Regions from separate parts of the Streptomyces sp. NPDC004732 genome, predicted to be linked through region 3. Evidence: riboswitches for the same ligand, from Rfam matches in the RefSeq annotation. Region 3 holds a riboswitch; each other region holds the start of a gene.
What was found. A riboswitch is a leader RNA that binds a small molecule or an ion and turns the genes downstream of it on or off. The one in region 3 is predicted to bind cobalamin.
Positions count from the first base shown of each region.

Region 1: it holds a riboswitch for cobalamin, as region 3 does, so the genes downstream of both, ABZV77_RS26815 (prenyltransferase/squalene oxidase repeat-containing protein) here and ABZV77_RS36345 (ABC transporter substrate-binding protein) in region 3, are expected to answer to the same signal.
Region 2: it holds a riboswitch for cobalamin, as region 3 does, so the genes downstream of both, ABZV77_RS39375 (energy-coupling factor ABC transporter permease) here and ABZV77_RS36345 (ABC transporter substrate-binding protein) in region 3, are expected to answer to the same signal.
Region 4: it holds a riboswitch for cobalamin, as region 3 does, so the genes downstream of both, cobN (cobaltochelatase subunit CobN) here and ABZV77_RS36345 (ABC transporter substrate-binding protein) in region 3, are expected to answer to the same signal.

Region 1 is NZ_JBEXJR010000009.1:43,468-48,225, reverse strand. It holds gene ABZV77_RS26825 (energy-coupling factor transporter transmembrane component T) at 1-170, opposite strand, end outside; gene ABZV77_RS26820 (SCO2322 family protein) at 247-930, opposite strand; gene ABZV77_RS26815 (prenyltransferase/squalene oxidase repeat-containing protein) at 927-2,150, opposite strand; cobalamin riboswitch at 2,273-2,407, opposite strand; gene ABZV77_RS26810 (MBL fold metallo-hydrolase) at 2,432-3,487, opposite strand; gene ABZV77_RS26805 (aldehyde dehydrogenase) at 3,690-4,758, shown strand, end outside.
Region 2 is NZ_JBEXJR010000021.1:20,318-25,075, forward strand. It holds gene ABZV77_RS39370 (energy-coupling factor ABC transporter substrate-binding protein) at 5-373, opposite strand; gene ABZV77_RS39375 (energy-coupling factor ABC transporter permease) at 373-1,119, opposite strand; cobalamin riboswitch at 1,149-1,333, opposite strand; gene ABZV77_RS39380 (PTS ascorbate transporter subunit IIC) at 1,504-3,078, opposite strand; gene ABZV77_RS39385 (PTS sugar transporter subunit IIA) at 3,136-3,912, opposite strand; gene ABZV77_RS39390 (DUF3048 domain-containing protein) at 4,115-4,758, shown strand, end outside.
Region 3 is NZ_JBEXJR010000016.1:128,910-133,667, reverse strand. It holds gene ABZV77_RS36350 (iron chelate uptake ABC transporter family permease subunit) at 1-681, opposite strand, end outside; gene ABZV77_RS36345 (ABC transporter substrate-binding protein) at 732-1,775, opposite strand; cobalamin riboswitch at 1,840-2,026, opposite strand; gene ABZV77_RS36340 (VOC family protein) at 2,034-2,504, opposite strand; gene ABZV77_RS36335 (helix-turn-helix domain-containing protein) at 2,509-3,369, opposite strand; gene ABZV77_RS36330 (HAD family hydrolase) at 3,536-4,666, shown strand; gene ABZV77_RS36325 (asparaginase) at 4,644-4,758, opposite strand, start outside.
Region 4 is NZ_JBEXJR010000001.1:818,818-823,575, forward strand. It holds gene ABZV77_RS03375 (precorrin-2 C(20)-methyltransferase) at 1-844, opposite strand, end outside; gene ABZV77_RS03380 (precorrin-8X methylmutase) at 841-1,482, opposite strand; gene ABZV77_RS03385 (cobalamin biosynthesis protein CobG) at 1,479-2,759, opposite strand; cobalamin riboswitch at 2,865-3,003, shown strand; gene cobN (cobaltochelatase subunit CobN) at 3,037-4,758, shown strand, end outside.

The DNA.
Region 1 (4,758 bases), on a different contig from region 3:
ACCCCGATCAGCATCCCGATCAGCAGCGGATTGGTGGTGCGCGACGCCGCGGTGCCGAGGCCGATGGCCCACACCCACCAGGCGCCCGGGTGCAGCGCGTTGCTGCGGTGCGCCTCGGGGGCGAGGCGGCGCCGCAGAAGGGCGGGCGCGCCGTTGCCGTGGTCCGTCATGGTGCTGTCCGTGTCGTCGCGTCGTGGTGGCGTGGTGGCGTGGTGTCGTCGTGTCGCCTCTGGTCAGGGCCCCGCGTCAGCCGCGGCGACGCCGGGCCTGCCAGATCCCGGCACCGCCGAGCAGCGCGACGGCGGCGATCCCGGCGATCAGACCGACCGAGGGCCCGCCGTCGCCGTCACCGTTGTCGGGGTCCGCCTGCGCGTCGGTGGTCGCGGTCTTCTTGCCGCTCGGGTCCCCGTCGCCGGAGACCTGCTCGCCGCAGCCCGACTTCGGATAGCCGTCGATGGCGCACAGCAGCGCCTTGTTGTCGTAGCGCAGCGGCTTGGCGACGGCGGCGAGGGCCTCCGCGCTGGTGGCGTCCTCGGCGACCTGCGCGCAGGCGGTGCGCGGCTTCGGCGGCCGCTCGCCGCCGGGGGCGTCGCCCGCCGTGCCGAAGTCGACGACGAGGCCGACGCGCTTCTGGCCGTCCTTCGCCGGGGTGTCCTTGCAGAGGTCCGCGAAGTCGGCGGGGCCGCGGGGCTTCGCGGAGTCCTTCGAGTCGTCGGAGACCGAGAAGCGGAAGCCCTGCACGTCGCCGTCCTCGGGGGTCGCGGTGCCGGGCCCCTGGGTGGCGTACGTCCACTGCTCGCCGTCCCGCTCCCAGAACGACCAGTAGCGGTAACCGGCGGCCTGGGCGGGCGCGGCGGCGAGGGCGCACAGCAGCGCGGCGAGGAACGCCACGACCACCGGGCGCCCGCGCCGCACACGGCCCCGTGTCACTGCTTCTTCTTGCGGTTGCCGCTGTACAGGAAGCCGATGCCGATGCCCGCGACCATGCCGACGCCGATGATCCACCAGACGCTGACGCCGCCGTCGTCGTCCTTCTCGTCCGCGTCCGACGCGGACGGGGACTTCGACGCGGTCTCCGGGGCCGGGCCCGTGGCGTTCAGCTGCTTGACGAGGTCGGCGCCGCCGAAGTCGCGCGGGTCCATGCCTGCCGCGTGCGCGGCGAAGATCAGCTGGGAGTAGGCGGCGGGGCCCGACTGCTTCGCCCAGTCCGCGGAGTTCTTCGCGAGCCAGTCGGCGGACGCCTCGGCCCGCTCGCTCTGCCCGGCGGCGGCGAGGGCGAGCACGGAGTCGGCGGTGTTGCCGAAGTCCGGCTGGTCCGTGGAGCCCGGCATCGACGACATCAGGTGGTCGTCGGTCTTGCCGAGGGTGTCGAGCAGATAGCCCACGCCGTTGCCCGCGGCCTGCGCGGCGGTGTCCGGCTTCGCGCACTTGGGCGCGGCGGTCTCGGACTTCTTGGGGGCGGAGACGACGAGGCCCTTGCCGAGGCTGCCGAGCACACCGGCGGCGGTGGCGTCGGCGTTCGGCGAGAGCTTGCCGGACTTGGCGTCGGCGAGGCCGAACGCGCCGCCGTCCTTGTCGCAGTCCATGGCGAGCTTCGGCAGCGCGTCGTAGGCGGACTTGCCGTCCTGGGACTTCATCGCCGCCGGGTTCTGGCCCGCCGCGACGAGCGCGCCGACCACGATGCCGGTGGAGTTCGCGTCGCTGGGCAGCCCCGGGTTGTAGCCCCAGCCGCCGTCCTTGTTCTGTACGGACTTCAGCCAGTCGACGCTCTTCTTGACCGTCTTGTCCTGCTTGCCGAGCGCGGCGAGGGCCTGCACGGCGGCGGCGGTGGAGTTGCTGTCGACCGCCGTCTTGGAGTTGCAGGGCTCGGTGGCGTCCGCGCGGTACGCCGCGAAGCCGCCGCTCGCGCACTGCTGGCCGGTGAGCCAGTCCACCGCCTTCGCGGCGGGCTTGACGCCCTCGGTGTCCTGGGCGAGCAGGGCGTACGACTGGCGGAAGACACCGTCGAACTTGGGGTCGGTCTTGCCGTAGAGGCCCGAGGGGAGCGCGGCCGAGGGCGACGGCGTGTCGTCCGCGAAGGCGACCGGTGCTGCGGCCGGGCCGAACACGGCGACGGCGGCCAGAACCGCTGCGCTGCGACGAACGTTCATGATGCGGCGGGTTGCCTCTCCCTGCGGGGAGCGGGGCGGCACGGACCATGCGAGCACGGCTACCGGGCGGCTCCGGCTCCGTATACCTCGACGGTGCCGCTCATCGGGGGCCCCGATGAAGCGAGCCGGTCACGTTCCGCGCCGGGCATTCCGGCTCACGGGTCCCGAAGGTCGGGGCCCGTACACGGCTGCGGGTCAGCGCCGGATTCGCACCGGCTTCCCCCTTGGCGGACGTGAGGACGACGCGCTCACTCTACCGGCCGGTCCGCGCACCTCCCGGGTCACACCGCCACGAACGTGACCGGGTCGCTGCCCGGCACGGCCTCCGCGCGCCCCAGCTTGACCAGGCGCCGCACATGGGCCTCGGCCTCCGAGACGGCGATGGTGCGCGAGCCGTAGGGGATCTCGGCCCAGGGGCGGTTCCACTCCATGCGCTCGGCGATCTGCCAGGGGGTGAGGGGCTCGGCGAGCAGGGTGCGGAGTCCGGTCAGGCGCTCCTCGTGGTGGGTCAGGAGCTCGTGGACGCGGGCGGGCGCGTCGGTGAACGTGCGCTGGTGGGCGGGCAGGACCTCCGCGGGGCCGAGGCGGCCGACGCGTTCCAGGGAGTCCAGGTAGTCGCCGAGGGGATCGGTGACGGTCTCCGAATCGGGGTCCTCGTACAGGCCGATGTGCGGGGTGATGCCGGGCAGCAGGTGGTCGCCGGAGAAGAGGCGGCCGTTGCCGCGCAGGCCCGCCGGGTGGTCCTCCTCCAGATGGAGGCAGACGTGGCCCGGCGTGTGGCCGGGGGTCCAGATCGCGCGCAGGCGGCGGCCGGGCAGGGCGAGGAGCTCGCCGGGGGTGATGGAGCGGTCGGGGAGGGCGGGGGCGAGGCCGGGGAGCTTGCGGGGACGGCCCTCGTCGCGGGCCAGGACCAGCGGGGCGAGGTGGTCGGCGGGCGCGCCTGCGGCGGTGAGCTTGTCCACCAGGTACGCGTACCAGCGGTCCGGCGGGTTCGAGCGGGTGCGGCGGACCACGGACGCGTCCGCGTCGTGCATGGCGAGCCACGCCCCCGAGGCGTCCCGGACCTTGCCGGAGAGGCCGTGGTGGTCGGGGTGGTGGTGCGTGATGACGACGCCGTGCACGTCGGCGACCGCGACGCCGCAGGTGGCGAGCCCGGCGGTGAGGGTGTCCCAGGACGTCGGGTCGTCCCAGCCGGTGTCGACGAGGACCGGTCCCGCGTCGGTGTCCAGGAGGTGGACGAGGGTGAAGCCGAGGGGGTTGTCGGGGATCGGGACCTTGATGCTCCAGACGCCGCCGCCGTGCTCGATCACCGGCGGGTCCGTCACCTGCGGGGTCATGAGGGCCTCGTCTCTGTTCGCCGGGTGCCACCACTATAACTAGAACTAGTTCCAATAGTCGCCCAAGTCGACTGTCTGGAGGCTGTGTTACCCCTTCCGTCCGTGGACTCCACGAACTAGAACTGGTATCAGTTCTGAAACCGTGTCAGGAAACCGGGTCGGGAAACCGCGTCGGGAAGCGCTCCGCAGGAGGCAGTCAGCCATGACCGAGCTCGTGGAACACGGACAGCTGTTCATCGGCGGGGAGTTGGTCGACCCGCTCGGAAAGGACGTCATCGACGTCGTCTCTCCGCACACCGGAGAGGTCTTCGCCCGGGTGCCGCACGCGGCGCCCGCCGACGTGGACCGCGCCGTCGCCGCCGCCCGCAAGGCCTTCGAGCACGGTCCCTGGCCGCGGATGACCCTGGACGAACGCATCGAGATCATCGCGAAGATCAAGGACGGATTCGCGGTGCGCCACGAGGAGATCGCCCGCGTCATCAGCTCCGAGAACGGCACCCCCTACACGTCCAGCGTGATGGTGCAGGCCCTCGCCGCGATGATGGTGTGGGACGCGGCGATCACCGTGGCCCGTGACTTCCGGTACGAGGAGCAGCGCGACGGCGTCCTCGGCAAGCTGCTCGTCCGGCGCGAACCGGTGGGCGTCGTCGCGGCCGTCGTGCCCTGGAACGTCCCGCAGTTCACCGCCGCCGCCAAGCTGGCGCCCGCGCTGCTCGCCGGCTGCCCCGTGATCCTCAAGACCTCCCCGGAGGCCCCGCTCGACGCGTACATACTCGCCGAGCTCGCGGCCGAGGCGGGCCTGCCCGAAGGGGTGCTCTCCATCGTCTGCGCGGACCGCGAGGTGAGCGAGTACCTCGTCGGGCACCCCGACGTCGACAAGGTGTCCTTCACCGGGTCCGTCGCCGCGGGCAAGCGCGTCATGGAGGTCGCCGCCCGCAACCTCACCCGCGTGACGCTGGAGCTGGGCGGCAAGTCGGCCGCCGTCATCCTGCCGGACGCCGACGCGGCGACCGCCGTCGCGGGCATCACCCCGTTCGCCTGGATGATCAACGGCCAGGCGTGCGTGGCCCAGACCCGCATCCTCGTGCCGCGCACCCGCTACGACGAGTTCGCCGAGGCGTTCTCCGCCGCGGCCAGCGCCCTCAAGGTCGGCGACCCCCTCGACCCCGCCACCGAACTCGGCCCGCTCGTCGCCCAGCGGCAGCAGCAGCGGTCCCTCGACTACATCCGCATCGGCCAGGAGGAGGGCGCCAAGATCCTTGCGGGCGGCG
Region 2 (4,758 bases), on a different contig from region 3:
CGGGTCAGACCTGCTCGGTCTCGGCCCGGGCACCGTCCGCGTCGACCGGCTCGGCCGCCCGCTCCGCACGCGCCTGTTCCGCGCCCTGCTTGCGGCCCTTGCGCAGCCCGAAGTAGTAGGCGAGGACGCCCGCGCCGAGGGCGGCCTGCAGGGCGAAGAGCGCCGACTCGACCTCCCCGGACGGGGGTTCGTACAGCGGCGAGAACCACGGCTCGTAGTCCGGCTTGATCTCGGTGATCGCCGTCTCGGCCTGGGCGTCGGCCCCGGCGAACGGCTCCTCCTCGTCGTCGCCGAGTCCCAGCGCGATCGGCAGCACGGCGAGCGCGGCCACGATGAGGAGCAGCAGGGTGTTGATCTTCGCGTTGCGGCTCATCAGGCACTGGCCCCCGTCTGTGTCTCGGTCGGCTCGGTCGGCTTGGTCGGCTCGGTCGACTTGGTCGTCACGTCCGTCTGCTTGCGCTGCAGCAGCACGCCGAGGCGCGTGAGTTCGCCCTTGCTCGACTGCACGAGGAGCCGCATCACCAGGACGGTGAGCAGTCCTTCGCTGACCGCAAGCGGAATCTGCGTGACGGCGAAGATGCCGCCGAACTTGCCCAGGGCGCCGAGGAAGCCGCTGCTGGGGTCGGGGAACGCCAGGGCCAGCTGGACGCTGGTGACGCAGTACGTGGACAGGTCGGCGACGAACGCGCCGAAGAACACGGCGACCATGAGCGGCACGTCGTACCGCTTGAGGAGCCGGTAGACCGCGTATCCCGCCCAGGGCCCGACGATCGCCATGGAGAACACGTTGGCGCCCAGGGTGGTGAGCCCGCCGTGGGCGAGCAGCAGCGCCTGGAAGAGCAGGGTGATGGTGCCGAGCACCGTCATGATCGGTGGTCGGAACAGGATCGCCCCGAGTCCGGTTCCCGTCGGGTGCGAGCAACTGCCCGTCACGGAAGGGATCTTCAGGGCGGAAAGGACGAACGTGAAGGCTCCGGAGGCGCCGAGGAGCAGGGTGCTCTCCGGGTGTTCCTTGACTTCACGGGTCAGGGAGCGGACTCCGTGTACGACGAACGGCGCGGACGCTACGCCCCAGGCGATCGCGTGCGCCGGTGGGAGGAAACCCTCGGCTATGTGCATGGCTCGGCAGACCCTCTCCAGCACCTCGTGGATGGACAACGCGCCTTGGCCGGTCTCCTGGCTGACGGGTCGTACCGACCGGACTCCGCCTTCCCGGGCACGTGAGTACCCAGTGGCTGCCGCGAGGGCTGGAGCCGGACTTCCCGATCACAGTGGCGAGGGCCGCACCGGCATCACACCGGATTTCCCGTTCACCAAGGCGTGGCGACATTAGTGCGCAACGGACGTGCTGACAACTTGCGGGCTCGTTGCGCCGGTGGCACGCGCGAGCGCGCATACCACCGCGTGCGCCCCTGTTCAGAGGCTGTGTGCGGAAGTGGCAGGCGGTGGGGAGCGGACGCGGAAGGGGGGCGCACAGGGGGCGCAGAAGCGGGTCTGGAGCCGTCAGGTCCGGGCGTCCGGCGGCGGGGGCGGCTTCGGCGCTCCGCGCGGGGGTGCGATCTTCGCATACGCGACGGGGGATCCGGCGGCGGCCGGAACCTTCTCCGCGGCGCGGTCCGGGTCCGGCGGCAGCAGTGCGTCACGGCGGGCGCCGGGGTCCCAGCCGGTCTCCACGACGCGCTTCTGTACGACGATCGCGCCGAGGAGGACGGCCACGCCGATCAGCAGCATCAGGACGACCCCGCCGGTCTCCCCCGTCTTGGCCGCATAGCCGACGAGTGTGCCGAACCAGCCGAAGTCGGCGTCCCCGAAGGTGGTGTTCTCCTCCCCGAAGGCGCCCAGGACCTTCAGGAGCAGCGCGGGCAGGAAGGTGATGATGACGCCGTTGACGAAGGCGCCGAGCGCCGCGCCGCGGCGGCCGCCGGTCGCGTTGCCGTAGACCCCGGCCGCGCCGCCGGTGAAGAAGTGCGGGACCAGTCCTGGCAGGACGAGGGCGAGTCCGAAGGCCGGGTGGAAGATCCAGGCGAGCAGGCCGAGGCTGACGAGGCCGCCGACGAAGCTGGAGATGAAGCCGATGAGGACGGCGTTCTGTGCGTAGGGGAAGACGATGGGCGCGTCGAGGGAGGGCACCGCGCCGGGCACCAGTTTCCTGGCGATGCCCTGGAAGGCCGGGACGAGTTCGCCGAGGATCGTGCGGACGCCGAAGAGGATCACGGCGACGGCGATGCCGAACTGGAGGCCCTGCATGACGGACTGCATGACGTAGTCGCCGACGCCGCCCGCGCCCGCCGCGCCGTTCTCGCCGAAGGCCTTGAACGCCTCTTCCTTGCCCACCTTCCCGAGGAAGACCAGCGACATGATCAGGTAGATCAGCACCATGGACAGCGCGGTCGCGACCATGGAGTCACGCAGGAAGCGCAGCCCTTCGGGGAGGTCCATCTCCTCGGTGCTGCGGCTGCGACGGCCGACCAGCTGCCCCGTGGCGCCCGCCGCGATGTACCCGGCCGTGCCGAAGTGGCCGATGGCGACGCTGTCGTTGCCGGTGACGCGCTTGGTCCAGGGGTGCGCGAAGGCGGGCATGGCGACCAGCAGGATGCCGAGCAGGACACCGCCGACGACGACCACGACCCATGACGACTGGCCCGCGATGGCCAGGACCATCGTCAGCAGGGTCGCCATGAACAGCATGTGGTGGCCCGTCAGGAAGACATAGCGCAGTGGGGTGAAGCGGGCGAGCAGCAGGCTGATGGCGAAGCCGAGGATCATCAGCCAGGCGACGCGGGCGCCGTACTGCTCCTGGGCGATGCCGACGATCGCCTCGTTGGTGGGGATCACGCCGTGTGCCCCGGTGGAGCCCTGGATCATCTCGCCGAGCGGGGCGAGCGCGCCGACGACGAGGGTGGCGCCCGCCCCGATCAGCAGGAAGCCGAGCGTCGCCTTGATGGCTCCGCCGACGATCTGCCCGGCGGACTTCTTCAGCGCGATCAGGCCCGCGGCCGTGATGAGGCCGATGAGGTAGGCGGGTTGGCTGAGGATCTCGTTGACGAGAAACTCGGCGGTCGACACGAGCCAGTCCATGGTGGGTTCTTTCTCCTTGCCCGGTCTCTCGGTTCTCTCGGGTCCGTGGGCCTCAGATCAGACGTCGTAGGTGTCCCTGAGCACCCGGTCGGCCTCCGTCGCGCTGGTGAAGTCCTCGACGACCTTCACCGGGACGCCCACGTCACCGAGGGTCCTGGCGATCTCCCGCGAGGTGAGGATGGCGACGGCCTCGTTCGCCTTGCCCTTGGCCGAGATGGTGTCCGTCGCCTCGACGGTGACGTACCGGTCCCATCCCCAGCGGTCCAGGACCCCCTCGACGGTCTGCTTGAGGAACAGGCTGGTGCCGACGCCGTTGCCGCAGACGGTCAGGATCTTGTGCAGGTCCCCGCCGCGCGCGGCCTCCTTGCGCGGCTCCGCGGGCGCTCCCCCGCCGCCGAGGATGGCGTGCACGTCCTGCGGGGTGGGTGCCTCGCGCAGGGCGCGTGCCGTGTCGGGATCGGCGAGCAGCCGGGCGAGCGCGCCCATCGCGGCGGTGTGTTCGGAGGCGTCCCTGGCGGCTAGGCCGACGACCAGTTCGACGGGGTCGTTCGCCTCGTGGCCGAACTCGACGGGGGCCGCGAGCCGCACCCAGGACATGCTGGTGCGCAGCACGGCGGGCGAGGGGCGGGCGTGTGCGAACGCAAGGCCGGGCGCGATGACGATGTAGGGCCCGTTCTCCTGGACGTTCTCGATCATCTCCGCGGTGTACGTGTCCGTGGCGGCGCCCGTCGCGACCATCAGGTCACCGGCGCGGCGGACGGCTTCGCGCCAGTCGGCCGCCGGCGCGTCGAGGAGCACGGCTGCCACGGGGAGGATCTCGTTCAGCGCTGCCATGCCCATGATTCTCTCCGACGCGCGCGGCCCGGCACGTCCGCAGCGCCGTTCGGGGCGGAGCCACGCTGGGGCGCCCCCGGAAAGAGTGACCTGGCGAGGGTGGATGGCCCAGGGGTGATTGGCCCCACCGCCGCGGGAGGTACATCTGCGGCTGCACCGCCACGGACCCTGCGGCGGCCGCACCGCCACGAATGGAGTCGCCTTGAAGGCAGCAACGACAGTCCGGGCCACCCGCCGCACCCGGATCGGCGCGAAAGTGCTCGCGCTGGTCGCCACGGCCTCGCTCACCGTGGGCGCGCCCTCCTACGCGAGCGCCCCCGCCTCCGAGGACGCCCCCGCTCCCCGGAGCACCTCGCCCTTCACCGGGCAGTCCGCACGGCAGAACCCGGTCCTCGCCGTGAAGTTCGACAACGCGCGCCGGGCCCGGCCGCACACCGGTCTCGACCGGGCGGACATCGTGTACGTGGAGAAGGTCGAGGGCGGGATGAGCCGCCTGATGGGCGTGTACTCCAGCAAACTCCCCCGCGCCGTCGGACCGGTGCGCAGCGCCCGTGAGTCGGACATCGAGCTGCTGCGTCAGTTCGGGCGGCCCGCCCTCGCCTACTCCGGGGTGCGCAGCGCACTGCAGAAGGTGCTCAGGAACTCCCCGCTGTACGCCCGCTCGCACGGCCGTCTGCCCGGCGCGTACTTCCGCCAGAGCGGGCGCCCCGCCCCGCACAACCTCTTCGTACGGCCGAAGGCGGTGCTGCGCTCGGCGCCGCGGGCCGACCGCCCGGCCGACATCGGCTTCCGCTTCGGCCCGGCCCCGGCGGGCGGAGCCCGCACCGCGGCCAGGACCGTCCGGTA
Region 3 (4,758 bases):
GGCCTCCGGGCCGAACGCGAAGGCGTCCAGCGTGCGGGCGTGGCCGAGGCAGACGACCAGCGCCGCCACGAGCACCGCGCCGCACAGCCACACGTCCGTCCAGCCGACCCCGCTGAGCGAGCCCAGGAGCCAGAACAGCACGCCGCGCGTCGTCTCCGCGTCGCCCGCCGTGAGGACGACGAACGACGTCAGCGCGGAGAAGAGCTGCATGGCCGCGACGCCGGACAGCACGACCCGGTCCGTGGTGTCGCCGAGGGTGTGGCTCAGGAGCAGCACGAGCGCGAAGGAGCAGAGCGCGCCCGCGAAGGCGCCCGCGGAGACCGACACCACTCCCCCGCCGACCCCGAGGACGACGACCGCGACCGCTCCCGTGGACGCCCCGGACGACACCCCGAGCACGAAGGGGTCGGCGAGGGGGTTGCGGAGCAGGGACTGCATGACCGCACCGCAGACCGCGAGGCCCGCGCCGCAGACGGCGGCGAGCACGGTGCGCGGCATCCGCAGGTTCCAGACGATGCCGTCCCTGATCGGGGTGAGCGGGCTCTCGCCCCAGCCGAGGTGGGCGGCGACGGTCGACCACACGTCGGACACGGAGATCTCCGCGGGGCCGATGGTGACGGCCACGGAGACGGAGAGGAGGAGCGCGGCGGCCCCGGCGAGCCACAGCAGCCCCTGCCGCACGCGGGCGGGGGCGGCGCCGGTGACACTGCCCGTGTCCGGCGCGGCCTCCGTCACTTGACGAGTCCGAACTTCCGCAGCCCGGCGGCCACTTGCTCGATGCCGTCGACCGTGCGGATCGTGGGGTTCATGGCCTGGCCGCTGAGCAGGACGTACCGCTTCTTCTTCACGGCCGTCAGGTTCTTGGTCGCCGGGTTGGACTCCAGGAACTTGATCTTCGCCGCGGCGCTCTCCGCGGACTGCGACTTGCGGGTGAGGTCGCCGATGACGAGGACGTCGGGGTCGCGGTCGGCGACGGTCTCCCAGTTGATCTGGGGCCATTCCTCGTGGGTGTCGTCGAAGACGTTCTTCGCGCCGAGTTCGCGGGTGATGATGCCGGGGGCGCCGCAGCAGCCCGCCAGGTACGGGGCGTCGGAGTTGGCGAACCAGTACATGAGCTTGGTGCCGGAGGCGTCGGCGGTGTTGATGTCCTTGGTGGCCCTGCCGACCCGGCGCTTCATGTCGGCGATCAGCTGCTCGCCGCGCTTCTCGACGTGGAAGACCTTCGCCAGGTCGCGCACCTCGCCGTAGACGGTGTCCATGGTGAGGGTCTTGACGCGCTTGCCGTCGCCGCCGCCGTCGTTGTCCTTGCCCGCGCAGTCGGTGGGCGAGACGTAGACGGGCACGCCGAGCTCGTCGAACTTCGCGCGGTCGGCGACGCCGCCCTTGCCGACCGTGTAGAGGAAGGAGGCGCTGACGAAGTCCGGCTCCTTGGACAGGACCTTCTCCAGGGACGGGTAGCGGTCGGCGAGCCGCTCCACCTTCGCGTTGTCCTTCGCCAGGTTCTCCAGGACCGGGTCGGTCCAGGTGCCGGTGCCCACCATGCGGTCGGCGAGGCCGAGGGAGAGCAGGATCTCCGTGGAGCCCTGGTCGAGGGAGACGGCCCGCTGCGGGGGTGCCCCGACCTTCGCGTCCTTGCCGCAGGAGGTGACCGTGACCGGGTAGCCCTCGGTGCTCTGCTGCCCGGACTGCGATGTCTTCTGCGCGGAGCCGCCGCACGCGGTGAGCGCGAACAGGCAGGCACAGAGGAGGGCGGATATACGGGCTGTCGAGGACACGTGATCCCTTGGGTGTCACGGCTCATACGCGGAGCCTGGCCTGCGTCGTGACCTCCGCCGCAGGGTGAGCGGGGAGGGCGCCAGCAGGTCTTCGGACTCGGGGATCGGCCGGGCGGGGCGCCTTCCCGGGCGTCCTGTGACGCCCAGTGGCCGTGGCCCCGCCCGTCCCCCTCACCGCTGCGCGTCAGCTCCGGATTCGCACCGGATTCCCTGGCCCAGGTGTGGGTTTGACTGGCTTGCGCAAGTTATCACGCGAGTTCACGCGGTCGGCCCGGGCGTCGTCGCGGTGGTCGGCGCGGGCCTGGGCTCGCCGCGGTACGTCCCGAAGGACCAGCGGTTGCCCTCCGGATCCTCGATGCCGAATTCACGGCTTCCGTAGGGCTTGTCCTCGATCTCGCTGATCACCTTCACACCGGCCTCGGCGAGCCTGCGGTAGAGGTCGTCCACGTGGTCGGTGACGACGTAGGCGCCCGCGGTGCCGGGCCTGCCGCAGGTCGCCTCGTCGGCCGGGTCGTACGAGCCGAGCATGACCCCACCGCCCTCGGGCCAGTCGAGCTGGGCGTGGGCGACCCGGCCCTCGTCCTCGTAGACGGCGGTGCGCAGGAAGCCGACGGTGCCGACGAGGAAGTCGATCAGGGCGGGGGCGTCCTGGGCCTGGAGGCCCGGCCAGATCGCCGGGGCGGGCGTGCTGAGCTGCTGTTCTTGCGTGGTGTTCCGGTTGGTTTCCATGGCTCTACTCTTCGCCCCGGCCGTGCGCCCCGGCTTGGATATTCCGGCACTCTTCGGCCAGCCAGCGGGTGGGGGTCTCGCCGGTGTACTGCCGGAAGTCGCGTACGAGGTGGGAGTGGTCGTAGTACCCGGTGTCGGCCGCGACCCCGGCCAGGTCCGGCGGGGCGCCCGCCGCGACGGCGCGGGTCACGGTGGCCTTGGCGTGCTGGAAGCGCATCAGGCGGGCGGCCTGCTTGGGGGTGAGTCCCGTCTCGGCGCGGAACAGCGCGGTCAGCCTGCGCTCGCTGAGCGCGACGTGCCGGGAGAGGCCGCCGAGGGTGCCCGCGCCCCGGTGCCTGGCCAGCCACGCCCAGGCCTCCGCGACCTCGGGGCGGACGGATCCGGCGGCGCGGTCCGTGGCCGCGCGCCGCCTCAGGTAGGCCGACAGGAGGGCGAAGCGCTCCTCCCAGCGGTCCAGCTCGCACAGCCGCTCGCGGATCTCGGCGGCCGGGTCGCCGAGGACGTCCGTGCCGCCGACGACGAGCTGCCCGGTGAGCCCGGCGGCGGGCAGGCCGAGGAGGGCGCGGGCCGCGAGGGGATGCACGGCGAGCTGGATGCCCGCCTCGTGCTCGGGCTGGACGACGTACGCGGGGCTCTGGTGCAGGCCGCCCACGATGATGTCGGTGCGCGTCGCGTCCGGTCCCGTCGCCCGGTCCGGGGTGCTGCCGGTGGCGATGGTCCCGTCCAGGGAGAAGATCACCGTCAGATACGGCGAAGGGAGCCCCCGGTGCAGCCCCGGCCGCTGCCCCGCGGTGCGGTAGCCGACCGCGGAGACGACCATGCCGTCGAGCCGTGGAGCGGCGCGGACGAACTCACGGGAGTCCATGGGCCCAGTATGCGCGGAACCCTTCTGCTACCCCTGTTCACCCGCCCCATGCCACCGCGCCACGGTGACGTCGATCATGGGAAATGTCCCTGCCGCCCCATAGCATTGCGCGCCGCTCCGGTCGGGGCCGCACATCGCTCGCAGGGAACGGCAGGGACGTAGAGACATGGCAGTACGGGCAAAGAGCAAGCTGGCCGTCATCGGCACCACGGGCGCGCTGGCCGCCGCCGTTCTCGCGGGCAGCGCCCTGTGGCCGACGGACGAGGCGAACGCCGCCGACACCTCGGCGGCCACCGCCCGCGAGCTGTCGCACTGGCCGAAGCCGGTCGCCAAGAAGCTGGGCAAGGTCATCGCGAAGAACGACCACAAGGGTGCGTACGCGGTCTTCGACGCGGACAACACGACGTACCGCAACGACCTCGAGGAGTCGCTGCTCCCCTTCCTGGAGATGAAGGGCGTCCTCACCCGCAAGACCATGGACCCGTCCCTGAAGATCATCCCCTTCAAGGACAAGGCCGGGCACAAGGAGAGCCTCTACAGCTACTACAACCGGCTGTGCGAGGTGGACGACCAGGTCTGCTACCCCTGGGCCGCGCAGATCTTCTCCGGCTTCACGCTGAAGGAGCTCAAGGGGTACGTCGACGAGCTCCTGGCGTACAAGAAGCCGATCCCCGCCGAGTACTTCGAGGACGGCAAGCCGACGAAGACCGAGGTGAAGCCGCCGGAGTTCTCGCGCGGCATGCAGCAGCTCTACAAGACGCTGCAGGCGCACGGCATCGAGGTGTACGTCGTCAGCGCGGCCAGCGAGGATCTGGTGCGCATGGTCCTCGCCGACCCGAAGTACGGCTACGGCGTGAAGCCGCAGAACGTCATCGGCGTCGCCATGCAGCTCAAGGACCGCAAGACCGGTGAGGTCACCAGCTCCCGCAAGGAGATCGCCGAGGGCCGCTTCGGCGAGAAGGACCGCGCGAAGCTCGCGAAGCGCGAGCTGACGCCGAACCTGTGGGCGCCGCTCACCTGGTACGAGGGCAAGCCCGCGGCGATCAACACCTACATCGACGAGTGGAAGAAGCCGGTCCTCGCCGCCGGTGACACCCCGGCCAGCGACGGCCCGATGCTGTTCCACTCCGCGGACGTGGCGCACGGCGGCGTGCGGGTCTGGGTCAACCGCAAGGACTCGTACATGAAGCAGCTCGACGGGATGAAGAAGAAGAACGCGGAGCGGCAGCGCGAGCTCGGCCAGAAGGTGACCGCCGACAAGCGGTGGCTGACGGTCACGCCCGACCAGATCGGCTAGGGCCCCAGCTCCCCAACGCGCGGAAGGCGTCGGCCACTCGGGGGTAGTCGGCGCCGTCCGCCAGCAGGGCGTGCAGCAGGAGTCTGGCCTTC
Region 4 (4,758 bases), on a different contig from region 3:
TCAGCCACAGCGGACCCGCGGGACCCGTGCCGACCACGACGACCTCGCCGCGCTCCGGGGTCTCCTCCGCGGGGGCGGGCGCGGGCCCTCCGGTCAGCGGCGCGACCCGGCTCGGCAGCACCGCCACCGAGAAGTAGGGCACCGACTCCGGGTCGACCTCGGCGAGGCGGCCGGTGCGCTCGCCCTCCATGGTGGCCCGCTCCACATAGCGCGCCTCGTCGAGGCGGCCTGCGCGCTCCAGGGCGCCCCGCACCTTCCCGAACGTGCGGCCGAGCTTCATGACGACTGCCGAGTCCGTCGCCGCGAGGCGCGCGGCCAGCTCCTCCTCGGGGAGGGTGCCGGGCAGGACCGTGAGGACCTCCTCGGCCTCCACCAGGGGCTCGCCGAGCCGGGCGGCCGCGGCGCTCACCGAGGTGACGCCGGGGATCACCTCGGTCGCATAGCGGTGAGCGAGGCGCTTGTGCATGTGCTGGTACGAGCCGTAGAAGAGCGGGTCGCCCTCGGCGAGGACGGCGACCGTGCGGCCCGCGTCGAGGTGGGCGGCGAGCCGGGCCGCGGCCACTTCGTAGAAGTCGTCGAGGGCGCCGCGGTAGCCGCCGGGGTGGTCGGTGCTCTCCGTGGTGACGGGGTAGACCAGCGCTTCCTCGATGTGGTCGGCGCGGATGTGCGCGGCCGCGATCGAGCGGGCGATGGAGCGGCCGTGCCGGGCGGAGTGGTACGCGACCACGTCGGCGGCGGCGATGATCTCCACGGCGCGCAGGGTCATCAGCGACGGGTCGCCGGGGCCGAGGCCGACGCCGTAGAGCCGCCCCTGCGGGCGCTGTTCGGTGGGTACGCCGCTCATTCCGCTTCGCTCGCAATCGCGTTGATCGCCGCCGCGGCCATCGCACTGCCGCCGCGACGTCCCCGTACGACCAGGTACTCCAGACCGGAGGTGTGCTCGGCGAGCGCGTCCTTGGACTCGGCGGCGCCGACGAAGCCGACCGGGATGCCGAGGACGGCGGCCGGGCGCGGCGCGCCCTCCTCGATCATCTCCAGGAGGCGGAAGAGCGCGGTGGGTGCGTTGCCGATGGCGACGACCGAGCCTTCGAGGCGGTCGCGCCAGAGTTCGAGGGCGGCGGCGCTGCGGGTGGTGCCGAGCCGGGCCGCGAGGTCGGGCACGGACGGGTCGGCGAGGGTGCAGATCACTTCGTTGTCGGCGGGCAGCCGCTTGCGCGTGACGCCGCTCGCGACCATGTTCGCGTCGCAGAGGATCGGCGCGCCGTCGCGCAGCGCCTTGCGGGCGTCGGCGATCACGCGCGGGCTGTAGGAGAGGTCGCGCACGAGGTCGACCATCCCGCAGGCGTGGATCATCCGGACCGCGACCTGGCTGACGTCGGCGGGCAGGCCTTGGAGGTCCGCCTCCGCGCGGATGGTGGCAAAGGACTCGCGGTAGATCGCCGCGCCGTCCTTCTCGTAGTCGAACACTGTGCTCTCGCTCATCTCGTGGCCGTTGGTTTCGTGGTGGTACGTGCCGTGGTGACCTGCTCGGTCAGAGTGCCGTCCGTCAGAGGCGTCCGGTCCTCGCCGGGGACGCGCACCGTCACCTCGTACTGCCCGTCGCCGGTGGCGAGGACGTCGACCCAGTCGCCCCACGGGTGCCCGCAGCGGCGTTCGCAGCCGGACCAGTGGACGGGCAGGCCGCCGAGGCCGGGGACGGCGTCGGCGCGTACGTCAGAGAGGGACTTGGCGCAGCCGGGGCGTCCGGTGCAGGCGCCGACGCCCAGCCAGGGCGATGCGGCGTCGGTGATGTGCCCGGCGTCGGCGAGTACGGCGAGACGCTCGCGGGCCGCGGCCCCGTCGGCGAAGCCGGGCACGACGAAGCCGCGCCAGGGTGTGACGCGCAGTTCGTCGGCGGGCAGCGGCAGGAGGGCCCGCCACTGGGCGGCGGTGACGCGGCCGAGGGGGGCGCTCACGACGACTGCGTCGCCGATCGCCCCGGGTGCCTGCGGGGCGCTTCGGGAGACGGTCCAGGGCTCGGTGCGCACGGCGTCGATGCCCGCGCGCTCCAGTGCTCCTGCGAGGTCCACGCGGTGCTCGCGGGGCAGCTCCCCCACCCGCCAGGCGCCGTTGCCCGCGGCGGTCGCGGCGGCGTGGAAGGCCCCCGCGGCGGTGAGCGCGGCGCGGGGGGCGTCGGCTCCGGCGATCCGGAACGCCAGGCCGCCGACGCGGACGACCGCCGTCCCGCCCGATTCTGCGATCAAGGTCACATCGCCGCCGAGTCCGACGACGTCCCCTCGCCCGTCGTCCAGGGCGAACAGGAAGCGGCCCGAGAGCTCCGTGGTCCACTCCTCGGAACACAGGAGTCCGTCCAGCTCACGGGCCCACAACTGCACGTCACCATGGCCGAGTCGGTCGATGCCCGCGAGCGGTGACGCCACGACGTTGCGGATGCGCTCGTGCCGCTCGGAGGGGAGCAGGCCCGCTTGTGAGAGCAGCGCGGAGAGTTCGCCGCCGCAGGTCTCGCCGAGGCCCCGCAGCTCGATGTTGCCGCGCGAGGTGATGCTGAGGCAGCCGTCCGCCAGACGCTCCGCCGCGGTGACCAGCGCCTCGGCCTGACGTGTCGTCAAAAGTCCTGCGGGCAGCCGGAGTCGGGCGAGGTGGCCGTCGTCGGCGCGGTGCAGGCGGAGGGCTCCGGGGCAGGCGTCACCCCTGTCGCGTATGGGGGGTTCGCCCTGTTTTGTGGATGATGCTCGGGTGGGCGGCATGGCGGCGAGCATACCCACGCGGATCCGGCGGGTCGCCTCCCGAGACGGACCGTTCTGGCAGGTGGCCGCCCCGCCGACCGTGGGCAGGACTTACTATGCAGGCGGCGGGCTACCAAGTCCGTCGACGCCAGCGACGGCGTGGGTCCACCAGGACCCGAAGGAGGAAGCCCGGTGTGAATCCGGCGCGGTCCCGCCACTGTGAGCCCCACCCGAGTGGGGCGAGCCAGGAACTCCTGCCGTCCATACGACCACCCGGGGCGCGGACACCCCGAGGAAGGCCTGCGCCCGCATGCTTCTGCTGTTGTCGACCTCCGACACCGACCTGCTCAGCGCCCGCGCGGCGGGGGGTCCGGTCGACTACCGGTTCGCCAACCCCTCCCGTCTTGACCTCGAAGGACTGCCCGCGCTGCTGGACGGCGTCGACCTCGTCGTCGTCCGTCTCCTCGGCGGCGTCCGTGCCTGGCAGGACGGCCTGGACCAGCTCATCGCCACCGGTCTCCCTGTGGTCGTGCTCACCGGTGAACAGGCACCCGACGCCCAGCTCATGGCCTCCTCGACCGTGCCGGTCGGCATCGCCGCCGAGGCGCACGCCTACCTGGCGCACGGCGGCCCCGCGAACCTGGAGCAGCTGGCCCGCTTCCTCTCCGACACCGTGCTGCTCACCGGCCACGGCTTCGAGCCGCCCGCCCCCGCCCCGTCGTGGGGCCCGCTGGAGCGCACGGCCCGCGCCGACGGCGCCGAAGGCACTGACAGCCCGACCGTGGCGGTGCTCTACTACCGCGCCCACCACATGAGCGGCAACACCGCGTTCGTGGACGCGCTGTGCGGCGCGATCGAGGACGCGGGCGCCCGGGCACTGCCGCTGTACGTGGCCTCGCTGCGCGCCCCCGAGCCCGAGCTGATCGACGCGCTGCGGGCCGCCGACACCATCGTGACGACGGTCCTCGCGGCCGGTGGCACCAAGCCCGCCGAGGCCTCCGCGGGCGGCGACGACGAGTCGTGGGACGCGGGTGCGCTGACCGGGCTCGACGTGCCGATCCTCCAGGCGCTCTGTCTGACCGGGTCGCGTTCGGCCTGGCAGGAGAACGACGAGGGCGTCTCGCCGCTCGACGCCGCGAGCCAGATCGCGGTGCCGGAGTTCGACGGCCGCCTCATCACGGTCCCCTTCTCCTTCAAGGAGATCGACGAGGACGGTCTGCCCGCGTACGTCGCCGACGCCGAGCGCGCGGCCCGCGTCGCCGGTATCGCCGTGCGCCACGCGCGCCTCAAGCACATCCCGGCCGCCGACAAGCGCATCGCCCTGGTGCTTTCCGCGTACCCGACGAAGCACTCCCGCATCGGCAACGCGGTCGGCCTGGACACCCCGGCATCCGCCGTCGAGCTCCTTCGCCGACTCCGCGCCGAGGGGTACGACTTCGGCCCCGAGGCCGACATCCCCGGCCTGGTCTCCGGCGACGGCGACGAGCTGATCCGCGCGCTCATCGACGCAGGCGGCCACGACCAGGACTGGCTCACCGAGGAGCAGCTCGCCGCCAACCCGGTGCGCATCCCCGCCGCCGACTACAAGCGGTGGTACGCGACCCTGCCCGAGGAACTGCGCGACTCCGTCGAGCAGCACTGGGGCCCGCCGCCCGGCGAGATGTTCCTCGACCGGTCCCGCGTCGGCCAGGGCGGCGACCCGGAGGGCGACATCGTGCTCGCGGCCCTGCGCCGCGAGAACCTCCTCATCCTGATCCAGCCGCCGCGCGGCTTCGGCGAGAACCCGATCGCGATCTACCACGACCCCGATCTGCCGCCGTCGCACCACTACTTGGCCGCCTACCGCTGGATCGCGGCGCCCGCGTCCGACAACGGCTTCGGCGCCGACGCGATGATCCACCTCGGCAAGCACGGCAACCTGGAGTGGCTGCCCGGCAAGAACGCGGGCCTCTCCGCGGCGTGCGGCCCCGACGCCGCGCTCGGCGACCTGCCCCTGATCTACCCCTTCCTGGTCAACGACCCGGGCGAGGGC